One region of the Hathewaya histolytica genome, then DNA from elsewhere that is predicted to be linked to it. Evidence: riboswitches for the same ligand, from Rfam matches in the RefSeq annotation. Region 1 holds a riboswitch; the other holds the start of a gene.
What was found. Region 1 has a riboswitch for S-adenosylmethionine ahead of FGL08_RS00755 (methionine ABC transporter ATP-binding protein). Riboswitches for the same ligand answer to the same signal wherever they lie in the genome.
Positions count from the first base shown of each region.

Region 2: linked by a shared signal. The riboswitch ahead of metK (methionine adenosyltransferase) and the one ahead of FGL08_RS00755 (methionine ABC transporter ATP-binding protein) in region 1 are both predicted to bind S-adenosylmethionine.

Region 1 covers NZ_LR590481.1:137,194-153,206, reverse strand. Annotated here, with positions in the region: gene FGL08_RS00770 (FtsX-like permease family protein) at 1-28, opposite strand, end outside; gene FGL08_RS00765 (ABC transporter permease) at 9-443, opposite strand; gene fni (type 2 isopentenyl-diphosphate Delta-isomerase) at 518-1,555, opposite strand; SAM riboswitch class I at 2,025-2,131, shown strand; SAM riboswitch class I at 2,224-2,328, shown strand; gene FGL08_RS00755 (methionine ABC transporter ATP-binding protein) at 2,418-3,377, shown strand; gene FGL08_RS00750 (methionine ABC transporter permease) at 3,379-4,017, shown strand; gene FGL08_RS00745 (MetQ/NlpA family ABC transporter substrate-binding protein) at 4,063-4,860, shown strand; gene FGL08_RS00740 (MFS transporter) at 5,168-6,514, shown strand; gene FGL08_RS00735 (Dps family protein) at 6,680-7,123, opposite strand; gene FGL08_RS00730 (FtsX-like permease family protein) at 7,326-9,194, opposite strand; gene FGL08_RS00725 (ABC transporter ATP-binding protein) at 9,184-9,939, opposite strand; gene FGL08_RS00720 (sensor histidine kinase) at 9,977-10,957, opposite strand; gene FGL08_RS00715 (response regulator transcription factor) at 10,957-11,658, opposite strand; gene FGL08_RS00710 (bis(5'-nucleosyl)-tetraphosphatase) at 11,900-12,313, shown strand; gene FGL08_RS00705 (transglycosylase SLT domain-containing protein) at 12,371-12,877, opposite strand; gene FGL08_RS00700 (ABC transporter permease) at 12,912-14,831, opposite strand; gene FGL08_RS00695 (ABC transporter ATP-binding protein) at 14,818-15,585, opposite strand; gene FGL08_RS00690 (ABC transporter ATP-binding protein) at 15,904-16,013, opposite strand, start outside.
Region 2 covers NZ_LR590481.1:2,244,669-2,260,681, reverse strand. Annotated here, with positions in the region: gene FGL08_RS10870 (ATP synthase subunit I) at 331-693, shown strand; gene FGL08_RS10865 (F0F1 ATP synthase subunit A) at 707-1,384, shown strand; gene atpE (ATP synthase F0 subunit C) at 1,410-1,646, shown strand; gene FGL08_RS10855 (F0F1 ATP synthase subunit B) at 1,703-2,185, shown strand; gene FGL08_RS10850 (F0F1 ATP synthase subunit delta) at 2,188-2,721, shown strand; gene atpA (F0F1 ATP synthase subunit alpha) at 2,737-4,251, shown strand; gene atpG (ATP synthase F1 subunit gamma) at 4,280-5,125, shown strand; gene atpD (F0F1 ATP synthase subunit beta) at 5,172-6,563, shown strand; gene atpC (ATP synthase F1 subunit epsilon) at 6,590-6,991, shown strand; gene FGL08_RS10825 (hypothetical protein) at 7,171-7,824, shown strand; gene murA (UDP-N-acetylglucosamine 1-carboxyvinyltransferase) at 7,853-9,112, shown strand; gene spoIID (stage II sporulation protein D) at 9,267-10,355, shown strand; gene FGL08_RS10810 (M23 family metallopeptidase) at 10,554-11,369, shown strand; gene spoIIID (sporulation transcriptional regulator SpoIIID) at 11,447-11,698, shown strand; gene FGL08_RS10800 (rod shape-determining protein) at 11,934-12,926, shown strand; gene yyaC (spore protease YyaC) at 12,955-13,503, opposite strand; tRNA gene FGL08_RS10790 (tRNA-Tyr) at 13,743-13,827, shown strand; tRNA gene FGL08_RS10785 (tRNA-Thr) at 13,849-13,924, shown strand; tRNA gene FGL08_RS10780 (tRNA-Tyr) at 13,932-14,016, shown strand; tRNA gene FGL08_RS10775 (tRNA-Tyr) at 14,113-14,197, shown strand; SAM riboswitch class I at 14,356-14,459, shown strand; gene metK (methionine adenosyltransferase) at 14,550-15,725, shown strand; gene recD2 (SF1B family DNA helicase RecD2) at 15,853-16,013, shown strand, end outside.

The DNA of each region.
Region 1 (16,013 bases):
AAGACTTTTTATATCCTATAGCTCTCATAACTCCAATCTCTCTTGTTCTCTCTATAACTTGTATAATTTATACCCTTTCCATCACTTTTATTTTTCATAGTTACAACAAAAGATTCTGGACTTAAAACACTATCAAATAACCCCTTCACTCTATCTTGAACACCAGTACCAAAAGCAAGTCCTAATATAATTCCCATAATACCAACAGAGGTTCCTAAGGATATTAAAATATTACGAAACTTCCTATTCTTAAAATTATTAAATGCTATTTTAAATGTAGCCATGATACCTAATCTAGGTTTATCACTATATTTATGATTATTTTCCATATCATTTTCATTATCTTCTGATTCCGACACTCTATATTCTTCTTCAATTAAACCATCCTTTAAACTGGTAACTTTAGTAGCATACTTAGTTAAAGCTTTATCGTGGGTAACCATTATAGAGGTATTAAATTAAAATTTTGAAATATGAACCCTATTTCATTCTTTTTATATAAATCTATTTAATAAACCTATTTTATATAATGATTCAGTTCTTTTTCATATTCATAAATATAATTAAGATTTTTTAATTGTTCTATATTTTTACAACCCAACAAGAGCATCAGAACCCTAATCTTATGAGCCAATCCCTCTATTTCTTTTTCAGCTTCATAGATGCCTTTCAATTTTAATGTTCTTAATATCTTCCCACTAACACCTGCAATTTCTGCCCCTAAAATTAATGATTTGACAATATGCTCTGCCTTACTTATTCCACCACTTGCAATTAATTTAAAATTATAATCTGCTTTCTTACATAGTACTAAAGATTGTGGAGTTGGTATTCCCCAAGAGAAAAACTCTGAATAGTCAAAAACAAGATTTCTCATATTCTCTATCTCTATGAAATTAGTTCCCCCTTTGCCTCCTACATCTATGTACTTAACACCTATTTCTGATAATTTCTTTGCAGCTTCATAGCTTATTCCAAATCCAACTTCTTTGACAATTACAGGTTTACTTATATTTTTTATTATATTTTCAATATTCTTAAGAATTCCTTTGAATTCCCTATCTCCCTCTGGCATGCAAATTTCCTGTGCTACATTTAAATGAAGTTGAACAGCATCTGCATCTACCATTTCTATAACTTTAAGTACATTTTCATATGGCGATGTAGCACTTAAATTAGAAATAACTACACCATCACCTATAATATCTCTAACTATAGTAAAAGAATCCCTGCTCCTCTTATCCTTCAAAGCTACAGTTTGAGACCCCACTGCCATGGGTATATTAAACTTTCTAGCCAGTGTTGCAAGATTCTTATTTATAACTTTAGTATCTTCTGTTCCTCCGGTAATTGCATTAATCATAAAAGGTAATGATATTTTTTTGTTTAAAAACTCATAAGAGGTATCTATCTCTTCAAAATTAATATCCGGAAGAGCATTATGAAAAAGATTTATATCCTTAAAGTAATCTTTAGAATGCTTCTCCATTTTTAAAAAGTTTGATATATGCTCGTTCTTTCTTGCAGCCCTTATCTCTTGTTCATTTAATTCCATTTACTCTCCTCCAAATAAAATTAATATCTATATATACTTTTATTTTCATCATAAACTTATGGACATTAATTATATTAAACACCAAATTAACAACAATATATAATCTTATTTATATATTATTACTTAACTTATATTTATAATTCAATAGATTTTATGGCATAGTAAAACATACTAAATTTCGCATAATTTTTATATTAAATATTTAAAATAATAATATAGGTTTTTTTATAATCAAAATTCATGTGAGAACTATAATTTATATATTAAGCCCTCTATCATGTTAACATATTATCATGTCATAATTTTACAGTCAATTAATTTAAAATAGCTATTACATAGCTTAATAAATAATTACTACAGGTTTATTTAAAAGTTCTATTTTATACTTAGTTTAAAAGTTTATAACTTTTTTATATTCTTGTATTGACAATTACATTTTAATATGTTAAACTTTTTTACAATTCAATATTACTTATCAAGAGTGGTGGAGGGACAGGCCCTATGAAACCCGGCAACCAGTATAGTATATTCTATACCAGGTGCTAATTCCTGCAGCATTATGCTGGTAGATGAGGATTAAATTCGGTTATCATAGCCTAAGGAAATCCTTAAGGCTATTTTTTATTTTACAGAAATAATTATTATTTATTACAAAAATTAATATGTATTTCTTATCAAGAGAGGTGGAGGGACTGGCCCTATGAAGCCCAGCAACCAATACAATTATTTGTATACGGTGCTAATTCCTGCAGCGTTAAGCTGATAGATGGGACAATTTAGGTAAAGCCTGAGATTGTTCTCAGGCTTTTTAATTTTTTTAAAACTAATATGAAGGAGTGACAATATGAATATTAAAAACAAAATAATAGAAATTAAAGATTTGAACAAAAACTTTAATAATAAAGTAGTTCTTAAAAATATATCTTTTGATGTAGAAGAAGGAGAAATACTAGGTATTGTAGGCCATAGTGGTGCTGGTAAATCTACTCTACTAAGATGTCTTAATGGACTTGAAACTTATGAAAATGGCTCTATAAAAATAGACGAGAATGAAGTAAAATCCCTAAACTTAAATAATTTAAGAACTCTTAGACGTAATATGGGCATGATATTTCAAGGATTTAATCTTTTAAATTCTAGAAATGTATATAAAAATATAGCCTTTCCCATAGAAACATGGGGCTATAACAAAAAAGCTATAGATGAAAAAGTTAAAAGTTTAATAAAGCTTGTTCACCTTGAAGATAAACTATACAGTAATATAAGTTCCTTAAGTGGTGGTGAAAAACAAAGAGTTGCCATTGCAAGAGCTCTAGCTCTAGAGCCAAAGATTCTTCTATGTGACGAGGCAACTTCTGCTTTAGATCCAAAAACTACAAAATCTATATTGAGACTTTTAAAAGAAATAAATGAAAAACTAAATATAACTATAGTACTTGTAACTCATGAAATGGAAGTTGTAAAAGAGCTTTGCACCAAGGTAGCTCTTTTAAATAGTGGTAATCTAATATCTCATAGCAATGTACAGGATTTATTCCTCTACCCAAATCCTGTATTAAAAGAATTCTTAGATGAGGACTTAAGTATACTACCTACCACTGGTATAAATATAAAACTATATTTTAGTAATAATGTAAGTAGCAACAGTATTATAAGCAGCATGGCAAGGGATCTGAATATAGACTTCTCTATAGTATTTGGTAAATTAGAACAATTTAGAAATGATATTTTAGGAAACCTAATTATAAACACAAATGAAAAAAATAAAAAAGAGATTTTAAACTATTTAAATGAAAAATCTATTTTATGTGAGGTGATTTAGAATGATAAATGAGTATCTATTAGCACTATGGGAAACTGTATATATGGTTTTTTTCTCTAGCTTATTTTCAATAATTTTAGGATTCATTGCTGCAATAACTCTATTTTTAACAGAAAAAAATGGAATCAAAGAAAACTCCTTTATCTATAAAACTTTAGATTTTGTAGTAAATATACTTCGTTCTTTCCCTTTTATAATTTTAATGATTGCAATTATACCTCTTACTAAATTTATAATAGGGACAAGTATAGGTACCTCTGCAGCCATTATTCCTCTAACCATAGGGGCATTCCCCTTTGCAACAAGAGTAATCTATTCTTCTTTAAAAGAGGTTCCTAAAGGATTAATAGAGGCGGCTCAATCTTTTGGGTGTAATAATTTTCAAATCATTTTTAGTGTACTCCTAAAAGAATCTCTACCTTCTATCATAAGAGGAATTACCCTGACTGTTATAAACCTTGTTGGATATTCAGCCATGGCAGGTGCTATAGGCGCAAAGGGACTTGGAGATTTAGCCATACGATATGGCTACCATAGATTTAAAACAGATGTGATGATTGTAACCATAATAATATTAATTATCTTAGTACAACTTATTCAGTTTATTGGTGATACTTTATCCAAAAGACAAACTGTTTAAACCATATCAAAAATATAATAACTAAAAACCTAAGGAGAGATTAAAATGAAAAAGATACTAAGCTTTATTTTGTCAATAACTTTAATATTTACACTAGCTGCTTGTGGAAGTTCTAGTGTATCAAAAAATAATAAGGAAATTAAGGTTGGAGCAAGTCCAGTTCCACATAAAGAAATACTAGAAGCAGCAGCTCCTGTGCTAGAGAAGGAAGGTTATAAATTAAAAATAGTAGAGTTTACAGACTACGTAATTCCTAATAGAGCACTAAATGAAAAATCTATAGATGCAAACTTTTTTCAACACATTCCATTTCTAAACGACTCAGTTAAAGAAAAGGGATATGATATTGATTACACAGTAAAAGTTCATCTTGAACCCCTTGGTATATATTCTAAAAATATAAAAAATTTAAAAGAACTAAAAGAAAAATCTTCAATTGCTATACCTAATGATCCAACTAATGGTGGAAGATCTTTAAAACTTCTAGAAAAGTCTGGTCTTATTAAATTAAAAAACGTAGATAATCCAACTGTAAAGGATATTGAAGAAAATAAAGGTAACTATGAAATAAAAGAATTAGAAGCACCTCAGCTTCCTCGTTCTTTAGAAGATGTTGATATTGCAATTATAAATACAAATTATGCCCTAGAGGCAGGATTGACTCCAGCAAAAGATGCTCTTTTTATAGAAGGAAAAGATTCTCCTTTTGCTAATATACTAGCCGTAAGAAAAGAGGATAAAGAAAATCCTAAAATTAAAGCCTTATCAAAAGCACTAAATTCACCAGAAGTTAAAAAATTCTTAGAGGACAAATATAAAGGAAGTATTATTCCAGCTTTCTAAAATAAAAAATACAAATTCTTATATAACCTACTGTTATACATAGCAGTAGGTTATATATTTTTTCTCTAAATTTAAACGTCTATATAAATAAATATAATTTATTACAAATTATGATAATTTTTTCTTGATACTGGTTAGCTTTTACTGTATAATTTTTATGGTAAATATTATCCTTATAGCTATACAATGGTTCTTATTCAATAAATCTCTAAACTGTTCACTTTTTAGTTATGATGTTTAAATTAGGGTAATATTATATAGGTATATAACAGTTATTAGAATACTAAAATGAATATGGGGTGATTCTATGTCAAATGAACAAAATATAAGGAGACTTACCAGAAACAGTTGGCTCTTTATAATCACATTCTTCTTTACGGGAGCATTAAGTGGAATAGCTTATGATGCTATGACTACTTATGCACAAGAAATCTCTGCATCAGTTGCTGCTGGCTTCTCAATTTATCTTGGCCTTGGAACATTTATTGCTGCAATTATTTTATTACTAGTACCAAAGCTAGGATATAAGATAGTTTTAGGTTTCTCAGCCATTGTAGCCATTGGTTCATTTCTACTTACTAACATTTCTAATAACGAAGTTTTAGTCACAGTTGCAGTATTAGGTGTCTTGCTTGCGATTTCTTTATTCGAAGCTACATTACCACCTTATTTAACTGCTTATACTACAAGTAAAAACAGACAAAAGTTTTTCTCAAGGGCTTTATACTTAAATGTTCTAGGAATGGTTTTAAGCACTAAACTTGGTGGACTTGTTATAGTGTGGAGATTTGGAAACAGAATTGGAAAAAGTTTTAATGAGGCAAAAGCATTAACAACAAAAATAGCGGAATTTACAGCCGTTCAAAAAAGCGCATACCTACTTGCTCATAAAGATTTATTACTTATGTGTGTGGCTCTAGGTGTATTATGTTTCCTACCTATTTTATTCATAAAACAAGAAGTTTCAGACTATAGAACTGTTGAAAAAACTGAAGAAAAAACTAAATTTGATATAAAAGTATTTGCAAATAAATACGTTATTTTATTCCTCGTATATACTATATTTATAAGATTAGGTTCATCTTTAATTATGCCTTATATATCTATTTTCTTAGGTAAACTTGGTATAGATCGATCCACAGTATCAACTATTTCAACATTACAATATGGTGCAATGGTTATATTTATGATAGTTTCTCCATGGGTAGTTAAAAAAATAGGACAAGTTAAAACCCTTGGATATTTTTCTTTAGCCTCTGTTCCATTTATGCTACTTATATGCAATGGTAAGGCATTTGGCCCACTAATGACTCCAGTTGTTACTATGTCTTTCTTCTTAAGATCAGGATTTATGAATGCTGCTTATCCTGTAAGTAACTCACTTCCAATGGAATTTGTAGAAAAAGATTATAGACCAGCTTATAACTCTATAATATTTGTAACTACAGGTGTATGTTCTATCCTATCAGGTATATTTGCGAAGACATTTTTATTTAAACTTGAAGGTGGTTATTCTTACGCTTATTATATAACCTCTGTCTTATATGCTACAGCAGCTATCATCATTTTAGTAGCATTTACAAAAAAATATAATAGGTCTTTTGAAAATGCTGATGAAAATGAAACTACAAGCGAATCTAGTGTAGAGGTATAACCCACATGTATATTAATAATACCAAACATAGGTTATAATGCTTTATACAAAATACTTTTAATAGAGATACAAGTATCTAAATAAAATATGCAAATGAAAATAGGTATCCACTTTAGGATACCTATTTTCATTTACCTATATAAAATATATTTAGAAACATATTAATTAATCTAGGTAAGCTCTTAACATCCATAATGTTTTTTCATAATTACCTATAAATGCAGCTGCCATATCAATTACTGCTTGAACTTTTTCTTCTTCTGCTAATTCTAAAATTTCCTTAGAAGATTTCAACATAACTTTAAAATCCTCTGAAACTTCTTTTACAGAGTCTTTAGTTGATATTTTCTTTGCTTCTCTTTCTTTTATTGTTGCAACACTTAAATATTCCTTCATTGAAGCCATTGGAGTATATCCAAGTGATAATAAAACTTCGGCAACCTGGTCTAAATCTAATGATGTTTGGTTATAGAAATTTTCATATTGAGTGTGAAGTTCGAAAAATCCTAATCCTGATACATTCCAGTGATAATTATGTAACTTAGTATATAACACATTTAAATTAGCTAAATAAACATTTAATTCTCTCTCTAAATTTTTCTTTTCCATTCAAATCCTCTCCTTTGATTAAAATGATTTTGTTTTAACGCACTACATTAACCTTCCATTCATAACTACTACTTTACTAACCATAAATAGTTTGCCTAAATTCAAATATTTTACTCATCTTATGTTTAATATTATAGAGGATAATATTAGCATTGTCAATAATAATTATTAATAAATAATTATTATCTTATAATATTTATTTTTAATCACTTTCAAAGAATATAAGATCTATATTTTTCATTCTCCAAACTAAGAAAAATAGAGCACTTATGATGAAAAAAACTACTAATATAATTGCACATTCTTTAATTATAGATATATAAGAAATATTCTCTGTCAATATTAATATTATTAATGTATTTAGCGAAGCCACTATAAAAGGAAGAAAAAATATCACATACATTTCTCTTGTAACTATGGACTTAATTTCTCTACTACTCATACCCAGACTTAACATGGTCTTATAATTCTCTTTATTATCTTCAAGATCTAAATAAAATTTAAAATGTATAAAGCTCATAGCTCCAAAATATAAAATTAAGCTTATAAATATTGTTAAATATAAAGTTAAATTAGATTCCTCTCTATGTTCTCTATAATATTCTATTTTAGACATTAAAAATACACTCTCGCCCAAAGTTTTTTTTATACTTTTATATTCATCTCTTATTTTCCTGTCAATTCTATATAAATTCTCCCACTTTTCTATTTCATATCCTATAAAAGTTTCTTTTTCTTTAATATTAAGTTCACTTATTAAGCTCTTATTCATTACAATATTATTATGATATAATCCTTGAAAAAATATTCTTTCATTAGAAATTCTTATTATTGTAACTTTCCTATCTTTATCTACAGTTATTTCTTTGTTTAACATAGCATTTTCTTCTTTAGAAGTCCTCGGAAACTGTGGTAAAAGAACTGCCTCGTTCTCTTTTAAAGATATTCTAGGAAAGTTAAGTATAGATGCCACATTATTATAATCTTCTACTGAAATTATGTTATAGTCTTTAACTTCAAAAATATTAACTTCAGCCTTAGAGTACTTTATACTATTTTTATTTAGTATATCGTCTATAAATTTCTCATTTACCTCATTTCTGCTAGTTGTATAATTTATAGTAAATGGAAATTCCACATCTACTGACTTTTTAGATATAAAATTCATAATATAAAAGTTCGACATAATTATGAAAGATATAGATAAGAACATAGTAGTAAACATTAAAAGCAAGGTATTTTCTCTAAGTTTAGACTTTAAACTAGACATTACAATAATATTTACTTTTTTATAGTACATACTTTTAATGCTACTTAAGACCTTAAGTGTAAGTTCTATTACATACATAAAGAAAATATAATTTCTTAATGAGAAACAAACTAGTAATAAAATTATTACTCCTGAAAATCTCATATTTCCATTAAATATATTTATAAGTAAATATACTTCTAGAATAAATAAGAAAAATCCTATAGATGAAATTATTAAAAGTATAGAAAAATTTTTTTGTTTCCTGTTCTTATAAAGTAAGATTTTCTTTTTAAATTTATCGATTAATTTATAACAAATAACAGGTAATAACACGAATACATAACTATACATTATTATAGTGTAATAAACGTTATATATAGATATATAAAAATTCAAATTATTAGTTTTTATAATACCATCTAAAATGATAAGGAAAAACTTTAATAATGCTATGCCTAAAATTATTCCAAGAACCATACTTATAATACTCATTATCAGGCTTTCTATAAAAATCATTTTAGTTAATTCCTTCTTACTAAAGCCTAAAACCTTAATAATATTAAATTCTTTTCTCCGCCAATATATAAACACAATAAAGGACGAAATAATAAATATAATACTAAAAATATATAAAAGTATTCTGTATGTAGCTATTCTTCCAGCAATTTGTTCATAAGGAGCTTCTTTAAGAGAAGGATGATTCTCTATAGAGAAAAATATAAAGAATGTAGCAATAGAAAATATTTCACTAATTAAATATATATAATAGGTTTTTAAGGTCCTTAAAGTCTTTTTAACCATAGTATAATTAAAATTCATATAAATTTCCTCCGAGGAAAGAAATAACATCTAAAATACTTTCATAAAATTCTTTATGGTCTTTTCCCTTATATATTTCATTATAAATTTCTCCATCCCTTAAAAATAGTACTCTATCTGAGTAGCTTGCCGCTAAAGGATCATGAGTTACCATAAATATAGTTCTTCCCTCCTGTCTATTTATACTTTTAAACACTTCTATAACTCTTTTCATAGACATAGAATCTAATTTACTAGTAGGTTCATCTGCAAAAACTATATCAGAATTACTAATAATAGCTCTTGCTATAGCAACTTTCTGTACCTGTCCTCCTGATATTTCATCTATATATTTATGAAGAATATTTTCTATGCCTAGTTTTCTTATGCTCCTCATATCACATTCATTTATTTCAAGACTCTTTTCTCCTCTTAATATCTTAGGAAATATTAAATTTTCCTTTACTGTTAATGTGTTAATTAGCTTAAAATCTTGAAATATAAAAGATAACTTATCTTTCTTTAGGTTAGATAATGCTAGGGAATTAAGTTCTATACAATTTCTACCACCAATAATCAATTCTCCTGCAGAAGGCTTTAAATTGATAGATAGGATATTAATCAATGTAGTCTTTCCACTTCCAGATGGCCCCATGATAGATATAAATTCACCTTCATCAATACTTATATTTATATCCTTTAACGCAATATGTCCCTTTCTGCTACCATAAATTTTATATATATTTCTTAATTCTATTAAACTCATAAATTCACCTTATTCTATTAACTTCTAACTCTAATATTTAAAATATTATATTAACGGTAGTTCCTTCATTCTCCTCAGAGTGCACTTCTATGTTATGATCTAACTTTCTTATAACTTCACGGACAAGATAAAGTCCCATACCTGTAGACTCCCCCAAAACCCTTCCATTCTCTCCAGTATAAAAAGGCTCAAATATTCTTCTTATATCCTTCCTCGTTATACCAATTCCTTCATCTTTTATCTCTACTATAACTTTATTATCGTCCCTATAGGACTTTATTAAAACATAATTTCCTTTATCCTTAGAATACTTTATTGCATTTATGATGATCTGCTCTAAAATGAACCTTATCCATTTCCTATCAGATTTTACTATTAAGCCTTCCTCAATATCTATCCTTGGAAATATTCTGCTATTTATAAAATATCTTTTTAGAGAATTCACTGTATCTTTGATGATTACACCTAAATTAAATTCTTTAATACTAAAATCATGCTCAAAACTCTCTAGTCTTGCATTATAAAGTGCTATATCAAGCCCTCTTTGGAGTTTATCTACTTCAGATTTTATCTCCTCTGTATGTTGTTCCCCTTGATATTGTTGTAATACTAAATTTATCACAGCAATAGGTGTCTTCATTTGATGAACCCACCGATTTATAAAATCTAAATGTTCTTTTTGCTTCTTTATATTAGAATGTAAGTTATACTGATATATACTATAAAGTTCTTCTACAAAGATATTCATATGCTTTCCTAAATAAGAATTATCAAAACTGTCTAGAATCTCTTCAAAAGAATTAACTTTTTTCCTATTTAAAATTCTATATATACTCTTATTTTTAAAATAATGAATACTCATATATACTATAAAAATAAATAAACTTAAAAATATAAAATAATATAAGTTTTTCAAATTACTAAAGCCATCAAAAATAAAATACAAGGACATAATAAGTACAAAGTTAAGAATATATACAAATATTAATCCTAGATGCTCTTTTAAAAACAATTTCATTAAGAATTCCCCCAAGTTATATTAAACTTATATCCTGCTCCTCTAACAGTCTCAACAGATCCCTCTATAGAAACATCACTAAGTTTTTTTCTAATCCTTGTAATATTTACGTTTAAAGTATTCTCATCTACGAAGTTTTGATCATCCCATAATTTTTCCAGTAATGATTCTCTAGTTGCAACTTTAGGATAGATAGTAATTAAAGCTTCTAAAAGCTCTGTTTCTTTTTTGCTTAAAAGGGTGCTTTTATCTTTAAACTTAAGTTCAAGTCTTTCTGGATATAAAATAAGTCCTTCAAGTTCTACTATCCTTTCTCTATTAGAAAAGGAATACTCACCATAAATCCTCCTCAATTGCCCTTTTATCTTAGCTAAAACGACCTCATAATAGAAAGGCTTTGTTATATAGTCATCAGCTCCACTTTCTATAGCCATAACTTGATTCATCTCACTATCCCTAGCAGATACAAAAATAATAGGACATAGCGAAATTTGTCTAATCTTTGTACACCAAAAATACCCATCAAATTTTGGCAGATTTATATCCATTAAAACTAAACTTGGATTTACCTCTTTAAATTCCTCTAATACATTATTAAAATCCTTAACCAAAACAGACTCATAACCATACCTATTCATATATTCACAAAGCAAACTGCCAATATTCTCATCATCTTCTACTACAAATATTTTATAAGACATAATTCCCCTCCTTAAATTAAGATACAAAAATTAATTTACAATAAATAATAATTTATCTTATACTATAATCAGCATTAAATAATAATACGTATATTATACCCTTTAAAATAATTATAAAAAACAAATAAGCTGTAAAATTAATTATGTTTACAGAGATATTTTTAACATAAGGTTGAATAATTAAAACATCTCTGCAAAAACTTAAAACAATGGCTATTCATAACAGTGGGAGGTGTAACTAATGGATTTCGAAAAATCATGTGGCGCCGTCGTATATAGCTCAATAAATGGCGACTTAGAATTTTTAATAGTAAAGCATAGACTCAGTACCCATTGGGGCTTCCCTAAAGGTCATGTGGAAAAAGATGAAACTGAAGAAGAGACAGCCCTAAGAGAAATTTATGAAGAAACTGGATTAAAAGTTAAATTAGACAATAATTTTAGAATATCAACTAAATACCATCCAAGAAAAAATACCCTAAAAGAAGTTGTATATTTCCTAGGAGAAAGTAATACCAAATCTGTAAAATTACAAGAGGAAGAAATAGGGGAACATATGTGGGTAGACTTTAATACAGCAATGAATCTCCTCACCTTTAAAAATGATAAAAAAATGATAAAAAAAGTAAGGGATTTTCTAAATATAAATGCCTAAATTACAAAAGTAGCTTTGAACCTATATTGATTCAGAGCTACTTTTTATATCTTAATACTACTTTAAAGTTGGATATAAAACTTTATATATTTTCATTCTCTTTTCTATCTTTGGTGCATAGTATTGTTTTGCGTAGTCCCTCATATCTACTTTTGCATCTTTATCTTTCCCATTTCTTTCTTGCCAATCTGCCATAAGTTCTTTAATATCATTATTCTTATAATGTTTTGATATAAAATAAGTTCCGAGTTTTATATTTGTATCTTCTTCTGCAGTTTTTTCTGGTTTAAAATCTGCAATATTAGCTTCCTTTGCTAGCTTTACAGCTACCTCTGGCTTTAGTTTCATATACCCCACTGATTTTCCTTCTTCATATGGTATAGATTCAAATCCTGTTTCAAAGTGTATCACTGATGCGATTAAAGCTGCATCTACCTTATATTCTTTTGCATATTTATTTATTATAGCTTTATCTTTCATAGGATATAATAATGTTCTTACTAATACACCTGCTGCAATTACAGCAACTAATATTGTAGCCAATATAATTCCTAGTTTCTTCATAATACTCACTCCTCTATATTTAGTATTTATATAATTAACTTTTTCCTACTACGGTTTTGTAATAACCCTTATAAGTCAACACATAGTATATAGCATAAATCGTCGTATAAGGTATAAGATTTATTACCATTATACTAGCTATATTCTGTTCTAACATATGAGCTATTAAATATATTGCACATAAACTATGCATACTTCCTATTATTAATGGTACTAAGAACACAAACCCTATTTGTTTTTTAACAGAAAACTTAATTTCCTCCTTATTTACACCTATGTTTCTTAAAATCTTGTATCTTCCCACTTCCTCTTCTGCTTCAGATAATTGTTTAAAGAAAATTATACTTCCAGTACAAGCTAGGAATACTAGTCCAATAAATACACCTATAAACAATATTGTTCCTACCATAATTAGATTTTGTTTATAGTTTTCATGATAAGAAGATAAAGTTAAAACAGAAGGTTCTTTTGAATATTTTCCACCATCAAAAATCTTTATAAGTGTTTTTAAATTTTTATCTAAATTATCAAGATTCTTATTGTTGACTAAATTAAATGCTGTTACTTTTGATGTATTGTTAGAACTTAGATATTTATTATATACTCCATCTTTAACTACCAATACATCTCCAACAATAATTGTATTAGCAAAAGAGCCTTTGTTTATTGATTTTACATTAAACTTTTCATCTCTTGCTCCAAATCTTACTCCTTTAACAATCTTAGATTTCTTTTTTCCATCTTCACCGAAACGAGTAAATAATATTGCCTCATTATTAAAACCTAAAGTTATTATTTCTTTTTCATTTAATGCCTTTGCTCTTTCCTTATACTTACTTTCTGAAATCACCAAAATTTCACTTTCATATTCGTCATTGAGTTTAGCTTCTATAAAATTAAACTGAAGTTTATTCTTAAGGTTTCCTTCTCTAGAATTCTCTATTACATTTTCCATTTTACTTAACAACTTAGTGTCATCTAATCTAGTTGCATAAGAAAAAGGATAAGATTTACTAAAGTCACCTTTAAAGTTTTTATAATAACTTACAGATACCCCCATAGCAGTTAACGTAGTAGCACTTAATATAGCTATAGTTGCTAAGGTCTTTGAATTTCCTTTTATTCTATATAGAAGTTGTGATGTAGATATCATATTAAGTCCACTAAAGTATTTTCTTCTATTTTTCTTACTTCTTTTAATCATATAGAGTATAAAAGAATCAAATAACATATAAGTTCCGAGTATTACAGTTACAGTAGTTAGAAATATTGTAAACTCAAAATTAGCACTTTTTATTGAAGAGAAATAATTAATATACCCGAAAACTATTAATCCTACAGATATTATAGTTTTGATTATAGAAACCTTAGGTTCTTTCTCGCCCTTACTCTCAGCCTTAAATAAATCTATCAAATCATACTTATAGATTATTCTTCGTCCTTGAATGGATACTAGTAAAAATATAATGATAAATGTTATGAATGTATTAGTTATAGCCCTAACTTCTATACCAAATTTTATGGGTACGGTAAAACCTGTAACTTTAAGTAATAAGACTATAAAAATCTTAGATAGTATAGCCCCTATAAATATACCAATAACTATTGAAACTAAACCGATTAAAAGAGTTTCATAGAAAAGTAATCTACCTATACTCTTCTTCTCTATTCCAAGCAATGAGTAAAGTCCAATTTCTTTTTTCCTCTTTTTTATAAAGAAGTTATTAGAATACCATATAAATACTGTAGAAAACATCATAATTATAAGGGCAGAAGCTTTAAACCCAGTGCTTAGTTTTGTCATAGAACCCATTATATCTGCTACTTGCTTGTTATATTCTATAGACTTAAATATAAAGTATATAAATACTGCAAAAATCATGGAAAGCATATATAAAAAATAATTACTCATATTCTTTTTAACGTTCTTTTTTGCTATATTAAATAGAGGCACTTCCATCACCACCTATTCTAGCTAAAACATCCATAATATCTTGGAAGAACATTTTTCTTGTACCGTTCTTTGTTATCTCTGAATAAATAACGCCATCTTTTATGAAAAGTACCCTCTTGCAATAGCTTACGGCAAAAGAATCATGGGTTACCATCATAATAGTAGCTTTTTCATTTTCATTTAATTCTGTTATAGCATCCAAAAGTTCTGTAGATGATTTAGAATCTAATGCTCCTGTTGGTTCGTCAGCTAAAATTAAAGATGGCTTTGTAATAATTGCTCTAGCCGCTGCTGTCCTTTGTTTTTGACCACCAGATATTTCATAAGGATATTTACTTAAAATATCTCTTATACCTAATCTATCTGATATTTCATTAACTTTTTTATCTATGTCATTATGACTCACCTTACTTAATGCTAGTGGAAGAGCTATATTCTCTTTCACAGTTAAGGTATCTAAAAGATTAAAGTCTTGAAATATAAATCCTAACTTTTCTCTTCTAAACTTAGCTATTTCCTTATCTTTAAGTTTAGTAATATCAGAACCACCTATTATAATTTTTCCACTAGAAGGTCTATCTATAGTTGATAGGACATTTAAAAGTGTACTCTTACCTGCACCAGAAGGTCCCATTATTCCAACAAATTCACCTTCATAAATACTCAAATCTATACCATTTAAAGCAACGTATGTATTATTTCTGCTTCCATATATCTTTTTTAAATTATTCGCTATTAAAACTTCATTGCCCATATTATTGCTCCTTTCTCTTATCAAATCTTATACACATATTGTACTCTATGTGTATTAATCCAACTATTGATTAATATTTCAATAGTATTACAAAGTTGTAATACTGAAGCTTTCTATAACTATCTACATGTTTGGAATTTTCCTTACTAAAAATACATTTGATTTTAATGCAAATCCATGTGATAATTTTCATGGACTATAAATAACCAAAGATTAAAAATATAAAGGGACTATCTTACTATAGAAAATAAATTTTCTATAGTAAGATAGTCCCTTTCAAAACCATTATAAACATATTATATTTATCTTTATTACATACTACATAATAGCTTTTTCAGTTTCCTTATCAAAGAGATGAATCTTTTCTTTATTGAAAACCACTTTAACTTTATCATTAACTTTACAGTTAATATCTGAAGAAACTCTAG
Region 2 (16,013 bases), 2.1 Mb from region 1:
GGAAATTTATCAATAAGAATTATCATTTATGAAGTGTGGGGCTATAGGCTACATAAAGACTTTAAGGATTGGTATATAGTAAGAAATGTATCATATTTATAATATATTAAAAATCAATTATAATCTTGAAAATGAATAATATTATACAAAAAAATCTATAACTGTGAAAAGAGAAGGAAAAGAGTAGTTTTAATATATAATCTAACTTTAATTTATATAAATAAGAAGATTTTACACTATAAAGAACAATATAAGCGAAAATGGAATTTTATTTATAAAAACTACAGTAATATAATAGAGAACATAATTTGAACTTCGGAGGAAAGTGATTTGAATAAGGATGTTAAAAACATGTTAAAAGTAATTATTATTTTTATAATTTCTATTTCCGCTGTCGGTTCTATAATTTTATATTTTATAAATAAAACGTACATCTGGCCATTTATAACGGGTTCTACAATGGCAATACTTTCATTTACTATAAACTCTTTAACCACAAGTAATGTATTGAGCAAGAATGCTAATAAGGGACTCTTATTTTTAAGTTCCATATTTAGAGTGCTTTTAGTATGTATAGTGGGAGCAGTTATAGCTAAAAATAACATGAATGAAATTTTGCCTTATATATTAGGTTACTCCGTTGAGTTTATAGGTATGTTTTTTTATGGGTTATCTCTAAAGAAACAAATTTAAGGAAGTGATGTTATTGGAGGATATAATTTTACTAAATTTTAAACTCTTTGGTTATCCCATGGATTTTACATTAAGTATGCTTATTCAGTGTATTGTCACCATATTTATAGTTTTTCTCATTTTATTTTTTAGTAGGAACTTAAAAAAGTTCCCAGATAGGAGACAAAGTGTAGCAGAAATATTTGTTGAGACTGTTGATAAGCTTATTAAAGATAATATGGGAGATAAGTTTAGGGGGTTCATTCCCTTTTTCGGTACCTTAAGTGTTTATATAATATTATTAAATCTAGTGGGATTATTTGGTATAAAACCACCTACTACAGACTACAATGTTGCATTAGGTCTAGGACTTATAAGTTTTATAGTAATTCAAGGATATACTATTAAAAAAATAGGTGTAGCACATTATTTTCTCGGATATGCTAAACCTATTAGTATTTTACTACCAATAAACATATTAGAACGAATAGCATTTCCCATATCCCTAAGTCTTAGATTATTTGGGAATATGTTTGCAGCTACTATGATTATGGACTTAATTTATAGTGGATTAGGAAGTGTATCACCAATTGCAGAAATCGGTATACCAATATTCTTTCATGGATATTTTGATATATTTGATGGAACATTACAAATGGTTATATTTATAATGCTAACAATGATAAATGTAAAAATAATTTCTGAACACTAATTATAATTTAAAGGAGGAATCATAAATGAATCACGAATTTGTATTAGGAATGATCGCACTTGCAGCAGGTATATCTTCTTTGGCATGTATAGGTGGAGGTATTGGAACAGGTAATGCTACTAGTAAAGCAGTAGAAAGTATAGCAAGACAACCAGAAGCAAGCAATAAAATAATGACTGCATTAATCATAGGGGGAGCTTTATCAGAGGCTACTGCAATATACGGTCTATTAGTTGCAATATTATTGATATTAAAATTGTAATAAGAGGTAAGATATGAAATTAAATTATATTGAGCCTGAAGGGAGGCTGAATATTTATGACTAAGATAGAGTTTTCAAAAGTTTTATTCCCTATGATAAACTTTTTAATCCTGTACTTTATTGCAAAAAAATATTTTTTCCAAAAGATAATACAAAAATTAGATGATAGGAAAAATGAAGTTCAAGATTTGCATAGTAAAGCTGAAGAATATAAAAAATCAGCAGAAGATATAAAGAAAAGTATTGAGGACGAAAATCTTAAGTCCAGAGAAGAAAGTAAAAAAATATTAGAAGAATATAAAGCTAATGCTGAGAAAATGTATTCTGAAATAGTAAATAATGCTAAAAAAGAAGCAAAATTAATAATTGATAGAAGTGAAAAAGAAGTAGAAAGAGAAAAAGACAAAGCTAAAAGTGAAATAAAACATGAAGTTGCAGATTTATCTATCTTAATGTGTAAAAAGGTATTGCAAAGAGAAATAGATGAAAATGAACATAGAAAACTTATAAACGATTTCATATCTAAGGTAGGTACTTAAGTATGTATGAGTATTTAGATAAGAGATATGCTCTTGCTTTGTATGAAGTTGGAGAAAAGAATGGTAGGGTAGAAGAGTACTTAGAAGATTTAAGAGAGATAGTTAAGATGGTAAAATCAGATGAAAACTTTGTAAAAGTCATCAAACATCCTCAAATAAGTACTGCTAAAAAGAGAGAAATTTTTACACTTGCTTTTAAGAATAAGATAGACGATGAAGTACTTTCTTTTCTAATAATCCTTATAAATAAAGGTAGAATACTTTATTTAGAAGAAAAATTAAAAGAGATGGAAAAGATATATTTAGAAAGACATAACCAGCTTTTAGCAGAGGTTATAACAGCTGTTCCGCTAATTGAAGTGGAAAGACGCATGTTAACAAGAAAACTAGAAAGTAAATATGATAAAACAATAATTTTAGATGAAAAGGTAGATGAAACTATTATAGGTGGAGTCTATGTAAGAGTCGGTGATGACGTGATAGATGGGACAATTAAATCCAAACTTAAGGATATTGAAAAACTCATATTGGCTTAGAGAAGAGGTGAAATTATGCATGTTAAACCTGAAGAAATAACTTCAATTATAAGAAAAGAGATAGAAAAGTACGAAAAAAAGATTGAAACTGTGGACTCTGGTACAATTATTCAAATTGGAGATGGTATAGCTAGGGTTTATGGGCTTGATGATTGTATGGAAGGTGAACTTTTAGAGTTTCCTAACAATGTTTATGGAATGGCTCTAAATTTAGAGCAAGATAATGTGGGATGTGTTCTTTTCGGTTCAGAAGAGGGAATTAAAGAAGGTGATGTAGTAAAAAGATGTCGCAAAGTAGTTGATGTTCCAGTTGGAGAAGCATTAGTAGGAAGAGTTGTAAATCCTCTAGGAAATCCTATAGATGGAAAAGGACCTATAAAGACAACTGAAAGAAGGGCCGTGGAAACTAGTGCTCCAGGAGTTATAGAAAGACAATCAGTTAAGGAACCTTTACAAACAGGTATAAAAGCTATAGATGCAATGGTTCCAATAGGAAAAGGACAAAGAGAGCTTATTATTGGTGACAGACAAATTGGTAAAACGGCTATAGGGATAGATGCAATAATAAACCAAAAAGGAAAAGATGTTGTTTGTATTTATGTAGCCATAGGACAAAAGCAGTCCACAGTTGCTAATATAGTAAATATATTAGAAAACCAGGGGGCTTTAGATTATACTATAGTAGTTTCGTCTACAGCATCAGATTCTGCGCCATTGCAATTTTTGGCTCCTTATTCTGGATGCAGCATGGGCGAATATTTCATGTATAAGGGAAAAGATGTTTTAATAATATATGATGATTTATCAAAACATGCAGTAGCATATAGAACAATGTCATTATTACTTCGTAGGGCACCAGGAAGAGAAGCTTATCCTGGGGATGTTTTTTATCTACACTCAAGATTATTAGAAAGAGCAGCTAAGTTATCAGAAAAGTTAGGTGGAGGCTCATTAACTGCACTACCAATTATAGAAACTTTAGCAGGAGATGTAACAGCATACATACCTACTAATGTTATATCTATTACAGATGGTCAGATATTTCTTGAATCAGATCTTTTCTATTCAGGACAAAAACCAGCTATAAATCCAGGTATATCTGTATCGAGGGTAGGTGGAAGTGCTCAAATAAAAGCTATGAAACAAGTAGCAGGTACTTTAAGATTAGAGCTTGCACAGTATAGGGAACTAGCAGCATTTGCACAGTTCGGGTCAGATTTAGATAAGGAAGCTATAAGAAGGCTTGAAAAAGGTAAAAGGCTAATAGAAATATTAAAGCAAAATCAGTATGAGCCTATGGCAGTAGAAAAACAGGTTATTATTTTATATGCAATTGTTAAAGACTATTTATCAGATATACCTGTTAATAAAATCTCTGATTTTGAAAAGGAATTCTTGAATTATGTAGAAACTCACCATAGAGATGTATTAAAAAATATCGTTGATACTGGTAAGTTAACAGAAGAAATCGAGGGTTCTATTAGAAAAGCCATAGAAGAATTTAAAAAGGTATTTGTTGTAAATGATTAATATTAACCCTTTAAGGAGGTGTGATTAATTGGCTGGAACAAGTTTTGCTGTAATAAGGAAAAGAATAAATTCTATAAATAATACTAAAAAAATAACTAAGGCGATGTCTTTAGTTGCTACATCAAAATTAAGAAAAAATAAAGAGAGACTTTATATAAATAATCAGTATAAAGCTAATCTTCATAAAGTGATTTTAAATATGTTAAGTAGTTATGAAGAAGGAAGTATTTTGGTAGATGGAAACGGGTCTAATAAAAAATTATATATAGTTATAACGTCTGAATTAGGATTATGTGCAGGATATAACGCAAATGTTATATCTAAATTAAAAGAGAGTATAAAAGAAAATAATAATGAATACGGTGTTTTTGTTATAGGACAAAAAGGTTTAAATTCAATAAAAAGAATAAATTATGATATTTTAAAAGAATACACCGATATACCAAGCGTTCCTACCTTCAAATATTCAAAAAATATTACAAAAGATATATTAGATTTATATTTGAATGAAGAAGTGGGAGAGGTAAATATTATATATACAGAATTTATTTCTACTATTAAAAGAGAGGTTAAAGTAGAAAGAATACTCCCAATTGATTTAAACAGTGATTCTAAGGAAAATGAAATATATGAATTGGAAAATTTTGAGATATTAGATGAAGTTATAAAGAGTTATATTGAAGAACGTTTATTTAATGCAATGCTTAATGGTAGAACCAGCGAAGAAAGTTCAAGAATGGAAGCTATGAATGGGGCAACGAAAAATGCAAATGATATTTTAGATAAGCTTAGTATTCAATACAATAGATTAAGACAAAGTGTTATAACTCAAGAGATATCAGAAATTGTTGGAGGAGCAGAGGCACAACGCTAATGATACATGTAGGGGAAATGCTCCCCTTATTTTTGGAGGTGAAATAATGCCAGGACAAATAGGAAAAGTAGTTCAAATTATAGGACCGGTAATCGATATTAAATTTGATTCAGATGCGTTGCCTAATATATATAATGCTATTGAGATTGATATGGGTGACAGAAAGATTGTGGCGGAAGTTGAGCAACATATTGGAGATGATATTGTTAGAACAATAGCTGTAGAAAATACAGAGGGTCTAAGAAGAGGAATGAATGCCTTCGATACTGGAAAATCAATCACTGTACCTGTTGGGAATCCTGTTTTAGGTAGATTATTTAATGTTTTAGGAAAACCCATGGATGAGGGAGAACCAGTAAAAACTGATGTATCATATCCTATTCATAGATCAGCACCAAGTTTTGAGGAACAATCAGTAAAGCCGGAAATATTCGAAACTGGAATTAAAGTAATAGACCTTTTAGCACCTTACCCTAAGGGCGGTAAAATAGGATTGTTTGGAGGGGCAGGTGTTGGAAAGACAGTATTAATTCAGGAACTTATAAATAATATTGCAAAACAATATGGAGGTCTATCTGTATTTACAGGTGTTGGTGAAAGAACAAGAGAAGGTAATGACCTATATAATGAAATGAAAGATTCTGGGGTTATAGAGAAAACTGCACTAGTATTTGGACAGATGAATGAACCACCAGGAGCGAGAATGAGAGTAGCATTGACAGGACTTACTATGGCAGAATATTTTAGAGATCAAGGGCAAGATGTACTTTTATTTATAGATAATATATTTAGATTTACGCAGGCTGGTTCTGAAGTTTCTGCATTGTTAGGAAGAATTCCAAGTGCAGTTGGATATCAACCAACCCTTGCAACTGAAATGGGTGCATTACAAGAAAGAATAACATCCACAAAAAATGGATCAATTACTTCAGTTCAAGCTGTATATGTACCTGCAGATGATTTAACTGACCCCGCACCAGCAACTACTTTTACGCATCTTGATGCTACGACTGTGTTATCAAGGGATATAGTAGAACTAGGTATATATCCTGCTGTAGATCCATTAGATTCTACATCAAGAATATTAGATCCTAGAGTTGTTGGAGAAGAACATTATAATGTGGCTGTTAAAGTTAAACATATACTAGAAAGATATAAAGAATTACAAGATATAATAGCTATTTTGGGTGTAGATGAACTAGCAGAAGAGGATAAATTAACAGTATCTAGGGCTAGAAAGATACAAAGATTTTTATCACAGCCATTTACAGTTGCAGAACAATTTACAGGTATGCAAGGTAAATTTGTAGCTATAGAGGATACTGTTAAAGGATTCAAAGATATTTTAGAAGGTAAACTTGATGACATTCCTGAAAGTGCTTTCTTGTTTGTAGGAACTATAGAAGAGGTGCTTGAAAAAGCTAAATCTATGGAATAGCATTGAATTCGTTGAAGGTGAAATAAATGAAAGAAATAATACTAAATATTATTACGCCTGAGAAAAAGTTTTTTTCAGGTACTATAACTAAACTAATTACAGAAGATAAAGAAGGAAGTTTAGGAATACTTCCAGGTCATATGAGTATGGTGAAATCCTTATTGCCACATATATGTACCTTTAAAACTAAGGAAGAAAAAGAAATGAAAGCATTTATATCGTCAGGGATTTTAAAGGTAGATAAAGGATCAATAGATATACTTTGTGATTCCGCAGAGTGGCCAGAAGATATAGATGTTAATAGGGCTAAAAAAGCTCAAGAAAGAGCTGAAGAAAGAATAAAAACAATGCCTGAGGGGACTGATATAAAGAGGGCTGAATTAGCGTTGAAAAGAGCGTTAATAAGAACTAAAATTAGAAATATATAAATATTTTAAGAAAAGGCAACCTATAGAGGTTGCCTTTTCTTATGCGCATATAGGAACATTTTACTATGAATATTTATATTATAATATATAATACAAAGTCTTTATTTTAAATCTATAAGTATAAAATGTGAAAAAGTGTAAATGATTAAGATATAAATAAAATTTAAAGAGGTTTAATTATGAAGACTAAAAAATTATCTTTATTAATAATAACATTTTTAATTATAATTAATTATAAATCCTTAATTTGCTACAGTACAAATGTGAATAGTTTTAATAATGAAATTTTATCTAGTATAACTTCAGAAGATATTACAACCTATGTATCTATAAAAGGGACTTTTGGAAATAAAGATAAAATAAAAAAATATAAGAATGAAATTAAAGATATCCTTTCACAAGAAGATATTTATTTGAAGGAAAGTAGATTTAATGATCTTTATGAAAATTTAGAAGCAGCAAACTTGTATATTAATTATGATAGTAAGTATTCATTTAACTTATTCATATCTATGAAAGGTTATAATGAAGAAAAAATTAATAAATTAGTACAGAAGATTGAGAAATCCTTAAGCTCTATAAAGTCCAATATTAAAATAAATTTTAATATCAAAGCAAAATTAAAAAATAATATAGAAATAGAAACTGAAAAAAATAAAGTAGAAGATAATTTAAATAATAAAGGATATATATTAGAAACAATTAAACTTAGCAATGCCTATAGTACAAAAGTATCAAATAAAGTAGAAGAGGAATATTATTATGTTTTTTCTTCCTATGATACAGCAAATTATTTAGTAATAGGTGACCCAGAAATTTTTATTTCTTATTAGAGAAACTAATAAAGAGTGGAGGATAGTTATGGACAAGATTATTGTAAAAGGTGGGAAAGAACTTAAGGGAATCGTAGAAATTAATTCTGCTAAAAATGCTGTATTACCTATTATGGCAGCATGTATTTTAAATGGAGAGAAGAATACTATTAAAAATTTGCCAATGCTTGAAGATGTAATTGTTCTTTCAGAAGTTTTAAAGTCAATTAACGGAAAAGTTCACATAGATGAAATAAGTAGAGAAATTATAATTGATAGCAGTGATTTAAAGGCAGTACAACCGTCCGATGAATTAGTAAGAAAAATGAGAGCGTCCTTTTTGATTATGGGAGCTATGCTCGCGAGGTTTGGAAAATTCAAACTTTCATTACCAGGAGGATGTAATATTGGTACAAGACCTATCGACTTACATTTAAAGGGGTTAGCAGCTTTAGGAGCAGATATAAATATAGGACATGGATATGTAGAAGCTAAGGCTAGAAAATTAGTAGGATCTAATATATATTTAGATTTTCCCTCAGTAGGTGCAACAGAAAATATTATGATGGCAGCTACCTTAGCAGAAGGTGATACAATTATAGGAAATTGTGCCGAAGAGCCTGAAATAGAAGACTTAGCTAATTGTTTAATAAAAATGGGTGCCAAAATTGAAGGAGTAGGAACTGATACAATAAAAATTGCAGGAGTAAAAGAATTAAAAGGAATAGAATACACGCCCATATATGACAGAATAGAAGCGGGAACTTTTATGATAGCGGCTGCTATTACGAATAGTTTAATTAACATAAAAGGTATAAAGGAAGAACATTTAAAACCCGTAATAGCGAAGCTTAGGGAAATGGGAGTGGATATTTTAATTAAAGGGGATACTATGAAAGTGGATGGTAGGAGAATTCTTACACCTACGAATATTAAGACTATGCCATACCCTGGATTCCCTACAGATATGCAATCTCAAATAACTTCATTATTAAGTGTAATTAGAGGAACCAGTGTTATAACAGAAACAATTTTTGAAAATAGATTTATGCATGCAGCTGAACTAAGTAGGATGGGTGCTAATATAAAGATAGATGGAAGAAGTGCTATAATACAAGGGGTAGATAAATTAACAGGTGCGGAAGTAAAGGCTACAGATCTCAGAGCTGGTGCAGCAATGATATTAGCAGGTCTTATAGCAGAGGGTGAGACTAAGATATCGGATGTCTATCATATAGATAGAGGTTATGTAGATATAGAAAAAAGATTTAAGGAGTTAGGCGCAGATATTAAAAGAATAAAAGAATAAAATTAAACTTTTACCTAAAAGAAACTTATTTATAAAATTTTCTTTTAGGTTTTTTTATATATTATTATTTGAACTTGAAATAATTAGGAATAAATAAAATATTCTATAATAAAATATTCTATATAACATATAATTTTTCACAAGAGGTGATAAAATGAGAAAGGTAATTGTATCCTTTAAATTAAAAGATATATTAGTAGGATTTATTATATTTAATTTATTTATAATAATACTTTCAGTAACCATAATGGGTAAAAATAAGGGAAATGATAGTAAAGTAGTTCAGAAAAATGAGAGTGTTCCTAAGGTTGAAAGCAAAAGTACCAATTCAAAAGATGAGAAAAATGAAAAGAAAGAAATATTAAAAAATAAAATAGATTCCAAAGTTAATATATATTTATCAAAGGATAAAAAGGTGGTTCAGTTAGATATTGAAGATTATATTATTGGGGTAGTTTCGGCGGAAATGCCAGCTAATTTTGGGGAAGAGGCTTTAAAAGCACAAGCAGTTGCAGCGAGAACATATACGGTAGCACATTTAAAAAGCATATTTAAAGGAGGGTGTAATCTTAACCAAAATGCTGACCTTTGTGATACTGTTCACTGTCAGGCATACATAAATAAAGAAAAAAGGCTAAATTCTTGGCCTAAATCTCAAAGACTTGAGTTATATAAAAAAGTTGAACAAGCGGTAAAAGACACAAAGGGGGAAGTGCTAAGTTATAACGATGAGTTAGTTATGAATCCATATTATTTTGCCGTGAGTAGCGGAAATACAGAAAACTCAGAGGATGTATTTGCAAAGGGTGCCCCGTATTTGAAAAGTGTTGAAAGTCCAGGAGAAGAAATAGCACCTAAATTTAAGAAGGAGTTTAGTTTTTCAAAAAATGAATTTATAAATTCAATGAAAACAAAGTTTCCTAATTTAAAAATAGACAGTAATAATATTGAACAAAATATACAAATTATTAGTAGGAGTAATGCCGGAAGTATATCACAAATTAAAATAGGAAATACAGTTACTACAGGAAAAGTTGTAAGAAGTATAATGGGACTTACTTCTTCGAATTTTAAAGTAAGTTTTCAAGGAAATCATATTAAATTTTCTTGCAAAGGGTATGGACATGGTGTTGGTATGAGTCAATGGGGAGCAAGTGTCATGGCAAAAGAGGGTAAAAAATATAATGAGATATTAAACCATTATTATAGTGGTACTAGTATAACAAAGTTAAAATATAAATAGTAAACTATTTAAGATCCTAAAAGTTTTTATTGGTAAAGCCTTATAGCTATCAATAAACTTTTAGGATATTTTTTTGACCAAATAACATATTGTCACATTATGTCTAATAATAAATATAAATATATATAAATATTTTTATTCTAAACATGTATTATTTACGTTTTAATGGACAAAATTACTAACAGGAGGTGCTTATTAATGGATAATAAAGCAAATAATACTCATGATTCACAAAGAAGCTTTGGAAAATTTCTAAAGAAAGAGAGTTTTTACGTAATTCTATTTGTTTCCTTATGTATAGTTGCTGCAATTGCAGCTATAACAATTAATTCAAGGAAAGTTGCAACAAACAAGAAAGAGGCTACTAAGAATATAGTTAGTAAAGATACTAAAACAAAAAGTGATAAACCGGATAATGCACTGTTAGTAGAAAGAGAAAAAAATAAAGTAGCTCAAAATAATAAAGAAAAACCTGATGTTAAGGTTTATAAAAGTGGTAAGAAGTTAAACTCAAAAGGCAATACTGCATCAGTATCCAACAATGTGGATATGAAGTTTACAAAGCCTGTAGAGGGTAAAGTACTACAAGAATATTCTGAAGTTCCAGTATTATCACAAGAATTTAGTGACGAGAAGACTAAAACATATAAAACAAATCTTGGTGTAAATATAGCAGCTAAGATTGGAACTTCTGTAAAAGTTGCGGCAAATGGAGTTATTGAAACTATAGGAGATAATCCAAAAGGAAATGGATATATGGTTGTAGTTGATCATAAAAACGGATTCAAAACAATCTATTCTAACTTAGATGGAAAACTTTCTGTTAAAAAAGGTGACAAAGTAAAACAAGGACAAGAAATAGGAAAAGTAGGAAATACTACATTAAGAGCTTCTAAAAGTGATGATAAGAAAGAAGCAGGACATTTACATTTTGCTATGTTACAAGGAAATGGCAATTTTAAAGATTTAGACTATGAAAATAAGTATATAAACCCAGCTAAATTTATAAAATAGTCTTTCAAATAAAATAGCCGCTTTTTTGCAAAGTGGCTATTTTATAATATTAAAGTTATTTTAAGGAGGTATTATTGTTGAAGGATTATATAGAGGAAAGAGTTTTAGAAGTTGCTAAATATATAATAGAATCGAAATCAACTATAAGAAAAACTGCAAAAGTATTTGGAGTAAGTAAAAGTACTATACACAAAGATATGACTGAAAGATTACCTAAAATTAATCCTCAAATTGCAGACGAAGCTAAGTATATTTTAGAAGTGAATAAGTCAGAGAGACATATACGTGGTGGAAAGGCGACTCAATTAAAGTATAAAAGTATTAGCTAAATCCCTATTTCATATGCAAAACTGTTATGGTATAATAATTTATCCAAAGTTTATAAAAAATTTATAAAAAGTTTATAAAGATATGATATTATTTTAAATATATTATATAAATTCACTTTTTAGAAAAAAATAAAATAAAAGATAAAAAAAATATCTTTATAAAGAGGAATTTTGATTATTCATATAGAAATATTAACTGTTAAAACTAATATACCAAAGAGCAGGAGTGAAAACTATGTTTTTTTTTGGAATGGGAACTGATATGGGCATAGATTTAGGTACGGCTACAGTTTTAGTCTACATAAAGGGAAAAGGTGTAATTTTAAAAGAGCCTTCAGTGGTTGCAATTGACAAAACAAATGATAGGGTACTAGCAGTTGGTGAAGAAGCTAGACAGATGATTGGTAGAACACCAGGGAATATAGTAGCTATAAGACCATTAAAAGATGGAGTTATATCTGACTACGATATGACAGAAAAGATGCTTAAGCATTTTATACGTAAAGCTTGTGGTAGAAAAAAATCATCATCTCCAAGGGTCGCAGTTTGTGTTCCTTGTGAAGCTACAGAAGTAGAAAGAAGAGCTGTTAAGGATGCTGCAAGGATGGCAGGAGCTAAAATGATTGAACTTATTGAAGAACCTGTTGCAGCAGCTATAGGAGCAGGACTTGATATATCTAAAGCTAGTGGTAATATGGTTATAGATATTGGAGGAGGAACAACTGATATTGCTGTTATTTCTTTAGGTGGTATGGTTGTTAGACAATCTATCAAGGTTGCAGGTGATGAGTTTGATGAGGCTATAATTAAGTACATAAGAAAGACGCACAAGCTTATGATTGGAGAAAGAACTGCTGAAGACTTAAAAGTTAATATTGGTTGTGCATATGAAGTAGAGGAAAAAAAGATGGAGATAAGAGGTAGGGACTTGATAACTGGTTTACCTAAAAATATTGAAGTAACTTCCAGCGAAATGAGAGAAGCTCTAAGTGAGGCAGTTTCAGCTATAGCTGAATGTGCTCATTCAGTGCTTGAAAAAACACCACCAGAATTGGCTTCAGATATAGCTGATAAAGGTATTGTAATGACTGGCGGCGGAGCTTTATTAAATGGTTTAGATAAATTGGTACAAGAACATACCAAAGTTCCAGTTTATGTAGCAGAAGAAAGTGTATCTTGTGTTGCTTTAGGAACTGGTAAGTATTTAGATTATTTAGGAAAATCTTAAAGTCATAAATAAAAAAATACAAGCTATGTTAAGCTTGTATTTTTTTATTTGCTTGTAAACTATATAAATAATAGGAATGGATTAATGCATCGCATAAAAAAATAGCCATATTATATATGAAGTTTAGGCGTATATTTCTCGCAGAAAATAATTGATTTTTTTCACTAACATCAACTATGCCGACAATAGATGCAGTACCTACTTCGGGAAGTGATTTCCCAACGCCTTTTCCAGGATAAATTGGATGGTTTCTAATAGCAATACTTCCTATATATTGTTCTTCTCCAAGACATGCATCTATACCTATAATTTTTTTATTGGGATAAGCTTTTTTTAATTCTTCTAATCTATTTTTTATGTTTAAGGCATGAATAGGATTATTTAGAGTTCCGAAGACTGGTAAGGGAAACTTTTTTTGTTTTAGTAAGCTTCCAACTATAGGACCAAAAGAATCACCAATGCATTTATCTGTTCCTATACATATTAACATTGTATCCTCGTCTATATATTTTAATATTGAATTTGCGATTTTATAGTATCCTAAAGGTTCTTTATAGTTTATGTATTCTTTACACAATATGCATACCCCCAGCTAATAAAAATTAAATTATACTATATATAAATATAGGAAAATGTATGAATATATACTAAACAAAATGAATTTTGAATAAAATTATATGTATATTAGAGATAAAATGAGTAATAATAAGAAATAAGAATATAATTCTAAAATATGAAGTTAATTATATTTGAAATAATGTTAATAAAAATGTATACTAATCCTTGTCGGAAAACACGACAAAATGCTTTTAAATTGGATGAGTTCCCGAGTGGCCAAAGGGGGCAGACTGTAAATCTGTTGCGTCTCGCTTCGATGGTTCGAATCCATCCTCATCCACCAATTTAAATTAAAATTATATATGCTGGCATGGCTCAATTGGTAGAGCAGCTGACTTGTAATCAGCAGGTTGTAGGTTCAAGTCCTATTGCCAGCTCCATATATTCGGATGAGTTCCCGAGTGGCCAAAGGGGGCAGACTGTAAATCTGTTGCGTCTCGCTTCGATGGTTCGAATCCATCCTCATCCACCATTTTAATTTAAAATTAAATAGCTTTTAACATTACATGGTAATATATTATTTTATTAAAGCTAATATGTTTAAATGTATGTTGATAATAGAATACTTGGATGAGTTCCCGAGTGGCCAAAGGGGGCAGACTGTAAATCTGTTGCGTTTCGCTTCGATGGTTCGAATCCATCTTCATCCACCAAAAGGACATACGTTGTATGTCCTTTTACTTTTATATACTATATTTGTAGTAGTGAAAATTAAGTATAAATTTAAATTATTAGATAGATTTATGAATATAAATTCTTATTGACATTTTTTTAATTCCATGATAACATTTAATTAAAATCGAATATGATGCTCTTATCAAGAGAGGTGGAGGGAAAGGGCCCTATGAAACCCGGCAACCGATGCTTAAAAGCATTATGGTGCCAATTCCTGCAGAATATTCTGCAAGATAAGAGGTGTGTACATGTAAATGCTACCTCTTCTTTATTTTGGAAGAGGTTTTTTTATTATAAAATAATGGCTAAATTTTATTAGGAGGATTAAAAATGAGAAGACTATTTACGTCAGAATCAGTTACTGAAGGGCATCCAGATAAAATATGTGACCAAATTTCAGATGCTATTTTGGATGAAATATTATCTAAAGATCCACAAGGAAGGGTAGCTTGTGAGACAGTTGTAACTACAGGTATGGTAATGGTTGTAGGAGAAGTAAGTACTAATTGTTATGTTGATATACCTAAAGTTGTTAGAAATACAATTAAAGATATAGGATATACAAGAGCTAAGTTTGGATTTGATGCAGATACATGTTCTGTTATAACATCTATAGATGAACAATCTTCTGATATAGCTATGGGTGTAGATGAGGCACTAGAAGCTAGAGAAGGAGAAAAGTCTGCTATAGAAGATATAGGTGCTGGAGATCAAGGTATGATGTTTGGATACGCTTCTAATGAAACAGAAGAGTATATGCCATTACCTATTTCTCTTGCTCACAAATTATCTTTAAGATTATCACAAGTTAGAAAAGAAGGTATTTTAGATTATTTAAGACCAGATGGTAAAACACAAGTCACTGTAGAATATGGCGAAAATGGTCCTGTTAGAATAGATACAATAGTTATTTCTACTCAACATGCTCCAGAAATAACTCATGAGCAAATACAAAAGGACTTAATAGAAAATGTAATAAAGGTTGTAGTACCACAAGAATTATTGGATTCTACTACAAAATATTTTATAAATCCTACAGGAAGATTTGTAATTGGAGGTCCGCAAGGGGATTCTGGATTAACTGGAAGAAAGATAATAGTAGACACTTATGGTGGAGCTGGAAGACATGGTGGTGGTGCATTCTCAGGAAAGGATGCTACAAAAGTTGATAGATCAGCTGCATACGCTGCAAGATGGGTAGCTAAGAATTTAGTTGCAGCAGGAGTAGCAGATAAGATGGAAATTCAATTAGCATATGCCATTGGAGTTGCTAAACCAGTATCTATAAGTGTAGAGACATTTGGAACTGGTAAAATTGAGAACGATAAAATTGTAGAAATAGTAAATAAAGTTTTCGATTTAAGACCAGCTGCTATTATAAAAGAACTAGATTTAAGAAGACCTATATACAGACAAACAGCGGCGTACGGACATTTTGGAAGAACAGATGTAGACCTTCCATGGGAACACTTAGATAAGGTTGATGAAATAAAGAAATATATTTAGTTATATTAAGTTAAAGAAATTAAACACGGACATACTTTAAGTGTATCCGTGTTTTTTATTTTATATTATTGAAGATTTCTTTTATATGTTATAATTTAAGTGTTTAAAAAATAATGGGAGAGATTCTATGTTAGAAATGATAGGTATAGTACAAAGTATAATATTCAAAAATGAGGAAAATGGGTATACTGTAGCCAAAATAAAGGAACTAAAAAATAGTAAAGATGAAATAACTATAGTAGGAACAATTCCTTTTCTGGTAGAAGGACAAAATTTAAAAATTAAAGG